Regions from separate parts of the Solibacillus sp. FSL W7-1464 genome, predicted to be linked through region 1. Evidence: riboswitches for the same ligand, from Rfam matches in the RefSeq annotation. Region 1 holds a riboswitch; each other region holds the start of a gene.
What was found. A riboswitch is a leader RNA that binds a small molecule or an ion and turns the genes downstream of it on or off. The one in region 1 is predicted to bind S-adenosylmethionine.
Positions count from the first base shown of each region.

Region 2: it holds a riboswitch for S-adenosylmethionine, as region 1 does, so the genes downstream of both, MKZ25_RS01675 (O-acetylhomoserine aminocarboxypropyltransferase/cysteine synthase family protein) here and MKZ25_RS14760 (methionine ABC transporter ATP-binding protein) in region 1, are expected to answer to the same signal.
Region 3: it holds a riboswitch for S-adenosylmethionine, as region 1 does, so the genes downstream of both, MKZ25_RS17540 (bifunctional homocysteine S-methyltransferase/methylenetetrahydrofolate reductase) here and MKZ25_RS14760 (methionine ABC transporter ATP-binding protein) in region 1, are expected to answer to the same signal.
Region 4: it holds a riboswitch for S-adenosylmethionine, as region 1 does, so the genes downstream of both, metA (homoserine O-acetyltransferase MetA) here and MKZ25_RS14760 (methionine ABC transporter ATP-binding protein) in region 1, are expected to answer to the same signal.

Region 1 covers NZ_JBBORC010000001.1:2,961,484-2,965,336, forward strand. The annotation lists gene MKZ25_RS14750 (MetQ/NlpA family ABC transporter substrate-binding protein) at 1-474, opposite strand, end outside; gene MKZ25_RS14755 (methionine ABC transporter permease) at 628-1,296, opposite strand; gene MKZ25_RS14760 (methionine ABC transporter ATP-binding protein) at 1,289-2,317, opposite strand; SAM riboswitch class I at 2,462-2,564, opposite strand; gene MKZ25_RS14765 (thioredoxin family protein) at 2,626-2,928, opposite strand; gene MKZ25_RS14770 (toprim domain-containing protein) at 2,936-3,262, opposite strand; gene gcvH (glycine cleavage system protein GcvH) at 3,352-3,732, opposite strand; gene MKZ25_RS14780 (arsenate reductase family protein) at 3,813-3,853, opposite strand, start outside.
Region 2 covers NZ_JBBORC010000001.1:340,369-344,221, forward strand. The annotation lists gene MKZ25_RS01665 (hypothetical protein) at 1-927, shown strand, start outside; gene nfsA (oxygen-insensitive NADPH nitroreductase) at 1,181-1,915, opposite strand; SAM riboswitch class I at 2,160-2,274, shown strand; gene MKZ25_RS01675 (O-acetylhomoserine aminocarboxypropyltransferase/cysteine synthase family protein) at 2,391-3,695, shown strand.
Region 3 covers NZ_JBBORC010000001.1:3,517,446-3,521,298, forward strand. The annotation lists gene metH (methionine synthase) at 1-342, opposite strand, end outside; gene MKZ25_RS17540 (bifunctional homocysteine S-methyltransferase/methylenetetrahydrofolate reductase) at 335-2,179, opposite strand; SAM riboswitch class I at 2,282-2,379, opposite strand; gene hemG (protoporphyrinogen oxidase) at 2,467-3,852, opposite strand.
Region 4 covers NZ_JBBORC010000001.1:1,891,947-1,895,799, reverse strand. The annotation lists gene MKZ25_RS09265 (YczE/YyaS/YitT family protein) at 1-176, shown strand, start outside; gene MKZ25_RS09260 (ABC transporter ATP-binding protein) at 301-1,071, shown strand; gene metA (homoserine O-acetyltransferase MetA) at 1,122-2,063, opposite strand; SAM riboswitch class I at 2,218-2,326, opposite strand; gene MKZ25_RS09250 (nucleoside-diphosphate sugar epimerase) at 2,387-3,139, opposite strand; gene MKZ25_RS09245 (AAA domain-containing protein) at 3,160-3,853, opposite strand, start outside.

The DNA.
Region 1 (3,853 bases):
TTTTGTTTTATCGATTCCTTCAGCTAACTTGATTAATCCCTCTGCTTCAAGTAATGAAAGCATACGTCCGTGGTCTGCTACTGAGTTGGAAAGTAAAATTGTTGCACCTTCAGGAAGTTCTTCTAAAGATGAATATTTTTTAGAGTAAACACCGATTGGCTCGATGTGAATACCGCCAGCATTTGCAAAGTCATAATCGAAATCCGCTTTTTGTGCTTCGAAGTATGGAATGTGCTGGAAGTAGTTTGCATCTAAATCACCGTTATTTAAATCCTGGTTTGGTAATACGTAATCTGTATAAGGTTCGATTTCCAGCTCGATACCTTGTTCCTCTAAAATTGGTTTAACTTTTTCAAGAATTACTGCGTGTGGTGTATTTGATGCACCAACTACTAATTTTTCATCTTCGCCGCCACATGCTGCTAAAGCTAGTACTGAAGCTCCTAAAATAACGCTTGATAATAATTTCTTCATCTGTTTTACCTACCCTTTTTTTAGTTTGTTCAGTTTATCGAAACCTTTTTTATATTCTGATTATTTTTCTGATGGACGCGCACTTTTTAAAAGTTTGCGTCCATATTGTTTCGATGCACCAATATTTATAATTACGGCCTAAAAAGCCACTAACTATCGTTTGTCCACTCTTGCTGTAATGAAGTCCCCAATATACTGGATAATAAATACGACAACTAAAATTAAAACAGTTGCCATTAATGTCACATCTGTTCGGTTACGCTGGAAACCGTCAAGGAATGCCAGGTTACCTAAGCCGCCCGCACCGATAATGCCGGCCATTGCTGTATATCCTACTAAAGCGACAGCTGTAACCGTAATACCTGAAATTAATGCTGGTAAGCTTTCCGGAATCAGCACTTTCCAAATAATAGTAGAAGTTTTCGCTCCCATTGATCGGGCCGCTTCAATGACACCTTTATCAATTTCTCTCAATGCTATTAATACCATGCGCGCATAAAACGGTGCTGCACCGATTATTAGCGCAGGCAATGCTGCATTTGCGCCACGGATTGTTCCAAGTAAAAACTTTGTGAACGGAATCAATAAAATGATCAGGACGATAAATGGAATCGACCGGAAAATATTTACGAATGATCCTGTTAAAAAGTGGACAATTTTATTTGCCCATAATTGATTGTCGCTCGTTAAAAATAAGACAATCCCAATCAGAAGTCCGAGTATAAATGTGATGACTGTCGCAACAGCCGTCATATAAATTGTTTCATATGTTGCTTCGAGCATTTTACCCCAGTCGACGTTCGGAAATAATTGATTAAACATGCTCAATCACCTCCGTTTGAATTTCCTGTTTCGCTAAAAAGCTTAATGCTTCCGCGACTGCTTTCGGTTCGCCATTGATATGAATAAACAATGTACCGAATGAACCGCCCGTTGTATTCGAGATTTTACCATGGACAATATTTACAACTACGTCAAATTGCTTGATCATTTGCGAGATGACAGGCTGTTCTGTCGTTGCCCCGGCAAATATTAATTTGGCGATTTTGCCTCCTGGATAGTTGGCAAAAATTTGTTCTAGTGATGCTTGTGTTTCCTGCGTTTCACCAGAAGCCTGTGATACGAAGTTTTTCGTAATTGGTGCTTGAGGATGCTGGAACACTTGCAATACATCACCTTGCTCCACAACTTTTCCGGCTTCCATTACCGCTACTCTGTTACAGATTTTGCGGATAACATGCATTTCATGTGTAATGAGTACAATTGTAAGACCGATGTTTTTATTAATATCGAGCAGTAATTCCAAAATGGAATCCGTTGTTTCCGGATCAAGCGCTGAAGTCGCTTCATCACATAAAAGCACTTCCGGGTTGTTTGCCAACGCTCTTGCAATGCCCACACGCTGCTTTTGCCCGCCGGACAACTGAGAAGGATACGCTTTCCCTCTTCCTTTTAAACCAACGAGTTCAATCAGCTCTTCCACTCGCTTTTCACGGTCAGCTTTTGAAACTCCTGCAATTTCAAGTGGGAATGCGATATTTTCTTCGACTGTACGGGACCAGAGCAGATTGAAATGCTGGAAAATCATACTTATTTTTTGACGCGCTTCTCGTAATTTTGCCCCGGAAGCTTTTGCAATATCCTGGCCGCCTACAATGACAGACCCTGTTGTTGGCTTTTCCAAACCGTTCAGCAGGCGGATCATTGTACTTTTACCGGCACCACTGTAGCCGATAATACCGTATATTTCTCCTTTGTTAATCGATAAACTTACATTATCAACTGCCGTAAGTTTACCGTTTTTCGTGTTATACACTTTAGTAATATTTTGTATATCAATCATCGGTTGTACTCCTTCTAAATCGAAATAACCTGCTTGCTATTTCAAAATCATGTTCTTTTTCATCCAAAACCTCCGTTGAATGAAAAAAACCTTTCTACCATGACAAGTAGAAAGGTTTCACATACATTTATACGGTAAACCGTTCTCTCATCTTTCAAAGTTTAAACTTTGTGTGAATTGGCACCTTTGCGTAAACGCTGGTTGCCGGGCTTCATAGGGCACTTCCCTCCACCTCTCTTTATAAGAGTAACGTTATTAAGTTTTATTATTATGAATGTTACTTTATCACGACAAAGTGAATACGTCAATTACTTTTTTAATATTTCATACAAAAACGGTACGGATTTAAACGCATAAATTTTATCCGTTAGTTCCCCGTTGTCTGAAACGATTAAACAAGGTACACTTTCAATTTTCAACTCATATGGCAAATCCCCTAAATAATTGATATTTGCCATACCAAGTGGTAAATCTGGGAGTAATTTCTCAATTACATCCAACATTTTTTCCGACACTTCACATGTGCCGCACATAGGCGTATATAAGAAAAAAGCTGTCTGATCATGCTGTTGTACGTTCTGTTCCCACTGCTGTTTCGTCCATTGTTCCATTATACTGTCATCCTTCTTTTACTATAAATTTTGCCTGTAGTAAAATATCCCTTAAGATTTTAGTAGGTGTTTTTTCTACTTCAACGTATTCGTGAGGTATGATAAGCTGCGTCGCTTCGGGATATGCACGGTTCATCAGTTTACGTAACTTTTCACCATTTTTATCTGCATCAAACATTGTGATAATTTCATCATGCTCATAGTCTTCCAATAAATCAATCAAATTGACTTCACTAATCGTCCCATTTGTACAAATAATCGTAACGTCTTCCGCTAAAATCGGAATCAATCGCAATTTATCGGCACGACCTTCTACAACGATGCATTTCCCCATATAACACGCTTCCTTTCATCCGTCACCTTTATGTATAGAATAACAAAAAAACACTAAAACCTTTAATTAGAAGGCTTTAGTGTTTCATATTATTGTTCGATTAATGCAGTGTAAGCATCTGCGTCTAATAATTCTTCAACTTCTGCTTCACTTGTTAACTCAACCGTAACCATCCATGCATTGCCGTATGGAGATTCGTTTACGTATTCAGGATTGTCCAGTAATTCTTCGTTGATTGCAACAACTTTACCAGAAAGTGGTGCATATAGTTCAGAAACTGTTTTAACAGATTCTACACTACCGAATGGCTGATCCTTTGAAATTTCATCGCCTACTTCAGGTAACTCTACGAATACGATATCGCCTAGTTCAGATTGTGCGAAATCCGTAATACCGATCGTTGCTTTACCGTCTTCAATTTTAACCCACTCATGCTCTTTTGAATAACGTAATTCTTTTGGTGTGCTCATTTGAAAACCTCCATGTCATATGTAGTACAATCAAGTTCATTTTGCCATATTTCGTTCGGAAATACAATGTGAATAACTGTTTATTTCCAAGTTTCTAAGAAGTCAGACTCCTTAAATCCTA
Region 2 (3,853 bases), 2.6 Mb from region 1:
GAAAATGGTAAACCATTTTACATCCGTTCATACGGTGAATTTATTTCTGCCCGTAACGGCTTTGATGTAAAAGGGGTTGTACTTGTCGATGCGGAGACGGGTGCAACAGAAAAAATTGCAATTGCAGATGTACCGGCATTTATCGATGGTGCTGTATCACCGGAAGCGGTAAGTTTGCAAAACAGTTATTACGGTAACTACGTGCATGGTTTCTGGAACAGTCTTGTCGGCAAAAAGGATGTTAAACTGCCAAGTGATGAAGGTACGGAAGCAAATGTAAGCCCGATCTTTATGGAAGACGGAGAAATGTATTATTTCACTGATTTTACAAGTCCAAAAGAGGGCGTTGACTCGATGCTAGGTTATGCATTAACACATGCACGTACTGGTGAAGCAACGTACTATACAGGAAATCTGGAAGAGTCCTATATGGATTCACAAGGGGCTCTTGAAATTATTGAGAAAAAGTTCATCGAAAAAGAATGGGAAGGCGAAATGCCGATCCTTTACAACTTCTACGGTGAAGCAAGCTGGCTGTCAGCTGTACTTGATGCGAACGGATTCCTGCAAAATTATTTCATTGTGTCAGCGGCAAATCCTGAAATATCGGCATTTGGTACCACACCAAATGAAGCGTTAAGACTTTATAAAACAGCGCTAAGCCGTGGCGGAAGTACGGTAGACGGTACTTCGAATGCCGAAGAGGCAAAAGCGACGGTGAAAGTCGTGCGTGTTTATAAAGAACGTGTAGGTGATTTTACAATCGTATCGTTCCTGGCGAACACAGGTGAAAACTTCATCGTTTCTACAGAAGTTGCACCATTTGCAATCTATTTGCAAGAAGGTGACCAGGCAACGATTACGTATGCAAAAACAGGAGAAGATTTCCAACCTGTAAAAGCATTGCAGATTGAAGGGTTGAAATAAATAAAGAAATTTGGGCAGAAGTAGAAGTACCGTTGAAAAAGAAGGAAACCCTTATTAAGAAACGGCTATTTAAAATTGATTGGAATGGAGGGGAGGCGACTCCAGCGGGATTAGCGTGACGCCTGAGACTACAGGCTCAGGCCACGCCCGCGGAAAGCATCCGACCCGGAATGGAAATCAATTTTTAACGCTCAGCAAAAAAATGCTATTTTTCTCTCTCAGAGAGAAAAATAGCATTTTGGTTTTTATTAGCTTACTTCCAAGTAAAGCCTTGTGAAGCGAGGAAGTCTTTAATATGCGGACGGTTTTGTTCAACTAAGTAATCGGCCATTTGTTTCGTCCATGTTGCTGTCTTTTGATTCGAAGATCGGCTACTGTAGTAATCTTCCATAATCCCATCGTACTCATCTAGAAGGGCATCGTATTTAGCAACGTCATAGCCATTTTCATGCAATACTGCAGCTACCGGTAAACGCGGTTTTGTTTCATTGCGTTTTGTCGGTGTACCGATTGTCATCGCAAACAACGGGAAAACGTACTCCGGTAAATTGAACAGTTCACTGATTTCCTTAGGATTTGTACGGGCACCACCGATATAGCAAATGCCGTAACCCATTGATTCAGCTGCAATAACGAAGTTTTGGGCAAATAACGCAACATCTGCTACCCCTACAAGCACGTTTTCAGCCGTGTCAGCAGAAATATCAACCCCGTGCTTTTGACCAGCTACTTGCAAACGCTTAAAATCTACGCAAAACAGGAAAGAAGCACCCGCTGTTTTAAACTGAAATTCATTTTTAGACAGCTCCCCAAGCTTCGTTTTCTTTTCTTCATCCGTTACCCAAATGACACTGTATGCCTGTACGAAATGCGAACTTGCCGCCATTTGCGCTGTTTCGATTAAATCGATGACAGTTTCTTTTGAAATTTCCTCACCTGTATATTTACGAACAGATGTATGACTGCGTAATAATTCTTTTGTATTCACGTGAACATCTCCCTTTTATGTAATAAAACTTGATGGTGTATCCTTCAAGCTTATTTTAGTCAATATTTTACTTGAAGTCGATTATTAGCGTCTGTTCAATTCATAGGGATGGAATTTTTGCATATCGTTAAATACAGATAAGAGCAATCAGAATAGAAATCTGAAAATTTTAATTTTTTTGTGTTGACATATCGGATTAGTGTGTTTTATACTGAGACACAACGATGGAACACAAATCACATAACTCTTATCAAGAGCGGCGGAGGGAATAGGCCCTGAGATGCCCGGCAACCAGTAAGTGATGAACTGACTAAGGTGCTAATTCCTACAAAATGGACAAACATTTTGAAAGATAAGAGGAGGCAAACTTGCTCATGCGCAACCCTCTTCTTAACTGAAGAGGGTTTTTTTCATTTAAAAAATCCTCCTCAAAAACACCGATTTCACCATCGATTAAATTTTTGGGGGTAATAAAATGACAAATTTAAGACCAGAAACTTTATTATTACACGGGGGTCAAAAGCCAGACCCGGAAACAGGGGCGATCGCAGTTCCGGTTTACCGTACAACGGCCTATGCATTTAACGACACAGCTCATGCGCAACGTCTATTTGCATTACAGGAAACAGGCAATATTTATTCACGTATTATGAACCCGACAGTCGGGGCATTTGAAGAACGGGTTGCTTTATTAGAAGGGGGTACAGCTGCAGTAGGGCTTTCATCTGGCGCAGCAGCAGTAGCATTTTCTATTTTAAACGTTGCCGGTGCAGGGGATGAAATTGTTGCGGCAGGTTCACTTTACGGTGGGACTTACAATTTATTTGCAACTACATTGCCTCGCTACGGCATTACAGTGAAATTTGTGGATGAATCAGATCCTGCAAACTTCCAGGCGGCAATCACGGATAAAACGAAGGCAATCTTCGCTGAAATTATCGGAAATCCAAGCTTGAAAGTATTGGATATTGAAGCGGTAGCAAACATCGCCCATGACAACGGCCTTCCTTTATTAATCGACAGTACATTTGCTTCCCCATACGGAAGTAATCCGATTGAATTCGGTGCGGATGTTGTCATCCATTCTGCAACAAAGTGGATTGGCGGTCACGGGACGACGATCGGCGGGATTGTAGTGGATGCAGGCAAGTTCGACTGGACACAAGGAAGACATCCAGGATTTACAGAACCGGATACTTCTTACCATGGTCTACGCTATGGGATTGACACAGCAGGCGCTGCATTTGCGACAAAGCTTCGTGTTCAACTATTGCGTGATTTTGGTCCAACTCTATCTGCTGACGCAGCATTTAACTTCCTGCAAGGACTTGAAACGCTTCATTTGCGTATTGTCCGTCACAATGAAAATACACAGAAAGTTGCCGAGTATTTAAGAAACCACCCATTTGTGGAATACGTAAATTACAACGGCTTCGAAGATTTTGCAACGCATGATTTAGCGAAAAAATATTTGAAAAACGGTTTCGGATCTATCATTACATTCGGTATTAAAGGCGGACGTGAAGCAGGCCGCCAAGTAATCGATAACGTGGAATTGTTCTCTCATGTAGCAAACGTTGGGGATGCCCGTTCATTAATTATCCACCCTGCGAGCACAACGCACCAACAGTTATCTGCGGAAGAATTAAAAACTGCAGGCGTATCGGAAGAGCTCATTCGCTTATCGATCGGATTAGAAGCAGCAGAAGATATTATCGCGGATTTAGATCAGGCATTAGCGAAGGTTGCGGCTGAAGTTGGGATAGAAACAAACGCATAGTACTTTAGGAAAAAGGCTTTGCTTTTCCCATTCGAAAAGCTAAGCAATTTTTAGAAAATTAATTCCCACTATTTATATAAGTTTTATTGACAAAATTAATACCAAGTAATACAATTGGGATAATAAAATTACCGACCGGAAAAATTTAAAGTGATGTT
Region 3 (3,853 bases), 560 kb from region 1:
CCATTCCGGTGTCGAAAACTCTTTTGCCGCTTCCAGTGCAATTTCAACCGCCCGCTTATTAATTTCAACCGCCTTGTCGCCTAAGTTATATTCATCCAGAACAAGAGGTGTTCCGCCAAACGTATTTGTACAAATAATATCAGCACCAGCAGCTAAATATTCACGGTGAATTTTGCCCAATACATCCGGTCTCGTCAGTACCAGGTTTTCATTACAACCATCTAAATCTTCACCGCCAAAATCTTCGTATGTTAGGTTTTCTGCCTGAAGCATCGTCCCCATGGCACCATCGATGATAAGTATTCTTTTTTGTAATTGCTCATGAATTGGGTGATTATACATTCGACTGAACTCCTTTACTTTCCACATCATATTGTTTTACATAGTCCATCAATTCCAGCGTCATATCATAGCGTAAAAACGGCGTAATTAAATAAATACCGTTAAAGTATTTGCATGCCGTATCGAGCAGCTCTTTCGCAATTGCGATTCCTTCTGCTGTCGATGCTTCCTTGTCATCCCCGCAGGCAGCCATACGCGCAAGTACTTCATCGGACAATTTAATACCCGGTACTTCATGATGTAAAAATTCTGCGCTGCGCGAAGATGTTAATGGCATAATCCCGATATAGATCGGTGTTTCCAAATGCTTGGTCGCCTCATAGATTTCGATAATCTTTTCTTTTGTATAAACCGGCTGTGAAATAAAATAATCTGCCCCATGCTCGATTTTCTTCTCTAAACGGGCAACAGCACGGTCCAATACACGCACATTCGGATTAAAGGCAGCAGCTACCGAGAAATTCGCCTGTTTACGGAGTGATTTCCCGGTAAATGAACCGCCTTTATTTAACTGCTTAATAAGAGAAATAAGCTCCATTGACGAAACATCATATACACTCGTCGCGCCTGGGAAATCCCCCACTTTTGTCGGGTCCCCTGTCACGACCAGAATATCATGAAGTTCCAGTGCATCAAGTCCCATTAAATGTGACTGAAGCCCAATTAAATTTCGGTCACGGCATGTTAAATGCGGCAACGAACGAATTCCATGCTCTTTCAAAATAGCAGCCATCGCAATATTACTGATGCGCGGCGAAGCAAGTGAGTTATCAGCCATCATAACAACATCGGCGCCCGCTTTTGCCAGCTGTTTTGCCCCTTCGACAAATCCGTCAATTTCCAGATGACGCGGTGTATCAAGCTCCACAATAACAGAACGTTCACGTTTGGCTTTTTCATGGAGCGGCTCCTGCTTACGCGGCTCCGGAATACGGACGAATTGTGTATATCCAGGTTTTTCTTCCTTCGTATCAATTGGCTGCATATTCGCCAAACGTTTTTTCACCGCCGCAATATGCTTCGGTGTTGTTCCGCAGCAACCGCCAATTAAACGGACTCCTTGGTTTACAAGTTCAACGGCTGCACGAGCGAAATAATCGGTTTCCGATTCATAGACAACACGGCCATCTTCAATATCCAATAATGATGCATTTGGGTAAGCCGACAGAAATGCCTTATTCGGTAAATTGACTCCTTCAAATGCCTGAATCGTATGGAAAGGACCTAATCGGCAGTTACTCCCAACAATATCCGCACCCAATCTTTCCAAATCCTGAAGTGCTTCGTTCAGAGACATTAAATTTTGAAGGACGCCCGGCTCCTGCATCGTCACTTGGGCAATGATCGGTAAATCGGTCATCGAACGTAAGAGATGGACACATTGTGATAATTCTTCAAAATCGTAATAGGTTTCCAGTAAGAATCCATCAGGTTGACCAGCTAGCAGTACTTCCGCTTGTTCTTGGAATGCAAATAAAATTTCATCTAATGTCGCGTCACTTTTACGGATTCCGCGAATACCACCGATTGTCGCCAGAACATATTGCCCATCCAGAGAAGCAGCACGCTTAGCGATTTTCAGCGCAGCTTCATTAAATTCCATCACACGATTTTCATAGCCATAACGCGCAAGCTTAATCCGGTTAGCTCCGTATGTATTTGTCTGAATAATATCCGCACCTGCCGCAATATATTCACTATGAATTTTTTCTATAATATCAGGACGTGCAATATTCATCTCTTCATGACAATAATCCAACCCATATGAATAAAGAAGTGTTCCGATTGCCCCGTCTGCTGTTAAAACCCGTGTTTGTAATTCTTCAAGTAAACCCATTACCTTCACTCCATCATTTACAGTATTTTCAGTATATTAACGATACAAAAAAGCCTTCTTTCATTAAATAAAAGAAGGCATAATAGTTATCAACTTAATCCCTTCTCATCTTCTGGCATCCGCCACTGGATTTAGCACCTGACTTAACGTTGGTTGCTGAAGTTTCATCGGGCCAGTCCCTCGACTTCTCTTGATAAGAAAATAATATGAATTTTTGAAATAATTAAATGAATCATAACGTTATCTAATAGTTCCGTCAATACCCTTTAGCCGAATGAAGTATTTCTTTACATAATTCGACTAATAATCTGTTCAGCCGTTTTTTTACCGTTTAAAATACAGGCACCTATTCCCACTCCGAAATAGGCACATCCCGCTAATAGGATATTCGGGTAATCCGTTGCCATCTGCTGTATAACTTTCGATAACGCTTCGTTATGCGCCAAATCATATCGTGGCATTTGGTCAATCCACCTCGTTACATTGACGACTGTCGGCTTCGCTTCAATACCTAAGCTCAGACGAATATCTTCCAATGCAACTGTTGTCAGCTCTTCATCAGACATGGCTGCCAATTGTTCATAGCGCGGATTAATATCTTTGTAAAACAGACGAACGAGTAAATTGCCTTCTGCAGACGTATGCTTCCATTTACGGCTCGTCCATGTCGACGCATTACAGACTAAATCACTATTGTGCGAAACGATAAATCCAGTACCATCAGCCGGTAATATATCGTCCGGTACATCAAAACCAACATACATCGTTAAAGTTGATGCCGTCGTGAACTTTTCCAACTGTTTCTCCAGTGAGTCATCCTGTATTACTTGACGGACCGTATCATTCGGGATGGCCAGTACAACAACATCTGCTAAAATCGTTTCGTCTTCAAGCATGATTTCATATTGCTCGCCTGTTTTACGAACTTTCTTTGTTACTTTATTTTTCATGAATTCAACTTCCGGAAGCTGTATCTCTAAACGATTGATCAGGGCCGATAAACCGGAACGGAAGGAAATAAACTTCTTATTCGCAGCTTTTTCGAATTGCTCACGATTCGCTTCGAAGCCCTTAATAATCGATCCGTAGTTGTTTTTATAATCCACTAAATAAGGCAATGTAGACGCCAGGCTTAATTGATATAAATCTCCTGAATAAACACCCGCTAATACAGGGGCAATTTGCTTGCGGACAATTTCCTCACCTAAAAAATATTCCAAAAATGTACCGATTGAGCTTTCTTTAGTAAATTTAGTATTCGGGATTTCAAAGTCTTGAAGTGCTCTTTTCTTCCCTTCTTCGGAAACTAAAGTGCTCGACATGAGCGATTCTACACTCATCGGAATACCGAATGTTGATCCTGCCGGAATAGCATGCAGCTCATTATTCGTATGAATGTAGGAAATACCTGTTTCGTTATATACAAGCTCTGATTCAAAATCAAGCTCCTTTATAAGTTCCAATACCCCTGGATGACGAGCAACAATCGAATCAGCCCCTGTTTCCATAATGAAACCGCTATCCTGTTCGGAATGGATTTTCCCGCCTAAATATGTGCTCTTTTCAATCAGAATTAACCGGGCTTCCACATTTTGCTCATGCATTTTATTTCTCAAGTAATGCATCGTACATAGCCCGGTAATCCCGCCACCTACAACTACTACTGTTTTCATG
Region 4 (3,853 bases), 1.1 Mb from region 1:
GCGCACGCACGACAATGGAAGTAACGGTTGCTGTTGTAGGTTTTATATTGGGCGGACCAGTTGGAGTCGGTACAGTATTTATGGCGTTCGGCTTAGGGCCTGTCGTACAATGGGCGCTCAAATGGAACGGAAAGCTATTCCACCGCGCAGCAGGTGTTGAAAGTGTCGTTATATAAATAATGGGGAGAGCAGGCACTATGCGTTTGCTTTCTTTTTTTATATTTAAATTATTACAATTTTCAAAAAATACTTTCGAAACAATGGAAAAAAGTGCATAGTAGTAAGTGGAGGTGTTTTTAAATGATACATATTGAAAATATCCATTTATATCGCAATGACAAACAGATTTTAAATGATTTAAGCTGGCATGTACAAAAGGGACAGCATTGGGCTATTTTAGGGTTAAACGGCTCCGGCAAAACAACGTTGCTGAAAGTCATTAACGGTTATATTTGGCCAAATGAAGGTAAAGTACAGGTACTGGGTGAAACATACGGGAAGACATATATACCGAAACTGCGGACGCGGATTGGCTGGGTCAGCAATGCGATGATCGATAACTTCAACTGGCAGGATAACGCGATTGAAATCGTGCTCAGCGGAAAATTCGGTGCCCTTCGTCTGTTTAATGATGTGACGGAAGAAGAAATTGATCATGCAGTTTCGGTTATGAAACATTTTCACTGTGACCATTTAGCGAATAAATCATTCGAGCATTTGTCACAAGGTGAACGGCAGCGCGTACAGATCGCAAGGGCCGTTATGGCAGATCCGGAAATTCTGATATTGGACGAGCCGTGTGGCGGGCTGGACTTGATCGAACGGGAAAATCTGCTGCAGACGATTGAACAGATCGCAGAAACTGAAAACGGCCCTACCCTTATTTATGTGACGCACCATGTAGAAGAGATTCTGCCTTGTTTTAGCCATGTCCTTTTAATGAAGGACGGAAAAAATGTCGAAGCCAATGCACGGGAAGTTGTTTTAACAGACGAAGTATTAAGCGATTTCTTCGGGCGGGAAATCAGTTTGCAGATCGAACGCGAACGTGCCTGGGTCGCAATCAAATAGAACGAACCAGCAGGAGTCCATCTCTTGCTGGTTCGTTTCATTTATAAGCATTAAATATGATATTCAATATTTTCATCGACGTAATGCCATTCATATGGCGTTTCTTGATATACGTAGTAGTTCAGCCAGTTGTAGAACAACAGATGCGAATGGGCACGCCAAACATTTTTCGGTGCCTGCAGCGGGTCGTTATTCGGGAAATAGTTGAGCGGAATGTCCGTATTGTCCGGATCCTTCTCCATGTCGCGGAAGTACTCATCCGATAATGTCGTTGCATCATATTCCAGATGTCCTGTAATCATAATGTGTTTATTGTTTTTCGATTGCACGATAAACACGCCTGCATCATCCGAATAGCTTAGTAAACGCAAGTCGGGATGTGCCCGTACTTCATCAATCGAAACCGATGTGTGACGTGAATGCGGTGCCACATACTCATCACTGAAGCCACGTACTAGATCTACTGTTAAATCCGTAATCACATGGGAATAAACACCGGAGCACTTCTTCGGCAATTCGAATTTCCCGATGCCAAAATGGTGATAAAGAGCAGCTTGAGCGCCCCAACATATATACATGATCGAAGTGACATGTTCGTTTGCCCAGTCCATAACATGCGTAATTTCATTCCAGTAGCCTACATCTTCAAAGTCCATTTTCTCTACAGGCGCACCCGTAATAATGAGACCATCAAAACGACGGTGCTTTACTTGGTCAAACGTGCGGTAAAATGTATCTAAATGCGATTTGGAAACATTTTTTGATTCGTATGTAGCCGTGTTTAAAAATGTCACATCTACCTGTAATGGTGTATTACCGAGTAAGCGCAGCAACTGCAGTTCGGTTTTTTCTTTTTCAGGCATTAAATTAAATACCAAAATATTTAACGGTCGAATTTGCTGTGTTTTCGCACGGTCTTCCTCCATGACGAAAATCTTCTCTTTTCTAAGCAGTTCACCCGCCGGTAAATGTTTCGGAATATTAATCGGCATTCCACTTTCCCCCTCATAAACTTTTTCAATAAACTTTTAATAATCTGTGATGTTCAGGCATTGCATTGTTTTACGAGCGAAACGACCCGTTCCAGAACAATATAAAAAGCCCCTCTCACTCCAGCAAATCAGAATTGAGAGGGGCTTTTACCCGTTCTTATCTGCCAAGGTCAACACCTTGCTGGAAGTAGCACCTTTCTAGTTGGACTAGAGGTTGCTGAAGCATCATTGGGCCAAGTTCCCTCCGCTTCTCTTGATAAGTCTATTAAATTGTCATTAGTGTAACATGTACTTTGTAATTTTGCAATAATTCCAAAAATATTTTACTCTTCCTGAAGCTGTTCTTTTTCTATATTGAATAAGATTGTTTCCAGTCGTTCATCCCATACCCGTGTCAATGTATTGTATACCCGCACAAAATGTCTGTTTTCCTTTTGATCGAACAGTAAAAAACATAGGACCGGTATATCATTAATCTGGATCGATTCCGTCGAAACAATACTTGTAATAGAATGCGGCACTTCCTCTTCCGCTACGGGTTGTTCGGATAGTTGCTGTTGAATGAAATCAATGAGCACCGTTTCTTCTATCGCTTCGATCTCTTCTGTTTCGATTGTCGGGAAAGGCTCCGGAAACTCTTCCAAATCCGCAAATTCCTCCAGATCGCCCTCCAATGGCTGCTCATGAATCGGACTGTATTGAATAAAATAACTTGTTTCTTCAAGTTCCTCTTCAAAAATGCCCGATTCCAGCTGAGCATTCCCTTTAGCGGTTAGCGCAAATTCCTGTTCCTTCACAATCATACCCATTCGTAACATTTTATTCGTCAAATCATGAATAAATAACGGTTCCACCAATAAAATTTCGGCTAATAGCTCCACATTTTTCAGCTTTGCTTTCTCAAATGAAATGAGCATCATCTTCATTAAAATATCCATGGCATTACGTATCACCGGATGATATTTCACTTCCAATGTGTGAATCGGAATGGCATATTGCATTTGCTTTTTGATTTCAATGGATGGGTTTTGGCTGAGTTCTTTCTGCAGCTGTAAAACTGTATTTTGTAAATCCATTCAATCCAATCCCCCTGTTTCTAAACAGCAAAATAGCCGTCCTGCTCTTTTACTGTCGTTAATACATGGGCATACATATCCCGTGTTTTCGCGCTTTTTGGACGCTTTGTAAACATTTCGGTACTGCCGATCATAATGAGCAGCTCCCGTGCGCGGGACAGTGCAACATTCAAACGTCGGTAATCTTTCGCAAACCCGATTTCTCCGCGCTCATTGTCATGATTCCGCACCATGCTGACAATAATGACATCCATCTCCATCCCTTGGAATTTATCGACCGAGCCTGTACGGATGTGCAAATGCGGTACATTGATATCCTGTTCGATTAAACGATTGATGCGCTTCACCTGCTCCGCGTAGAAGGAAATAACACCAACCGATTTTAATGCATCTTGCGGAATCAGCCCTTGTGCTTTCGCCTGTTCCGTTGCGGCATTTAATTCAAGCAGCTGCTGTTTAATCTGTTCCAGCTCCGCTATATTGAATAAACTCGAGCCTTCTTTCATACGCTCTTCAAAATACGGCTTGGCGTTCGGAATATCGAGCCATAGCAAATGATGATTTCGTGTAATTTTGGATGTTTCAAGGAAATGATCACGTACGGCATCCGAATCCTCTAACCCGCATTGCAGCTGTTCGGATTCATTTTCGTAAAACGGTGTAATAGTTGACATAATATTTTTATGCATGCGGTATTGAAGTGCAAGCATCGTT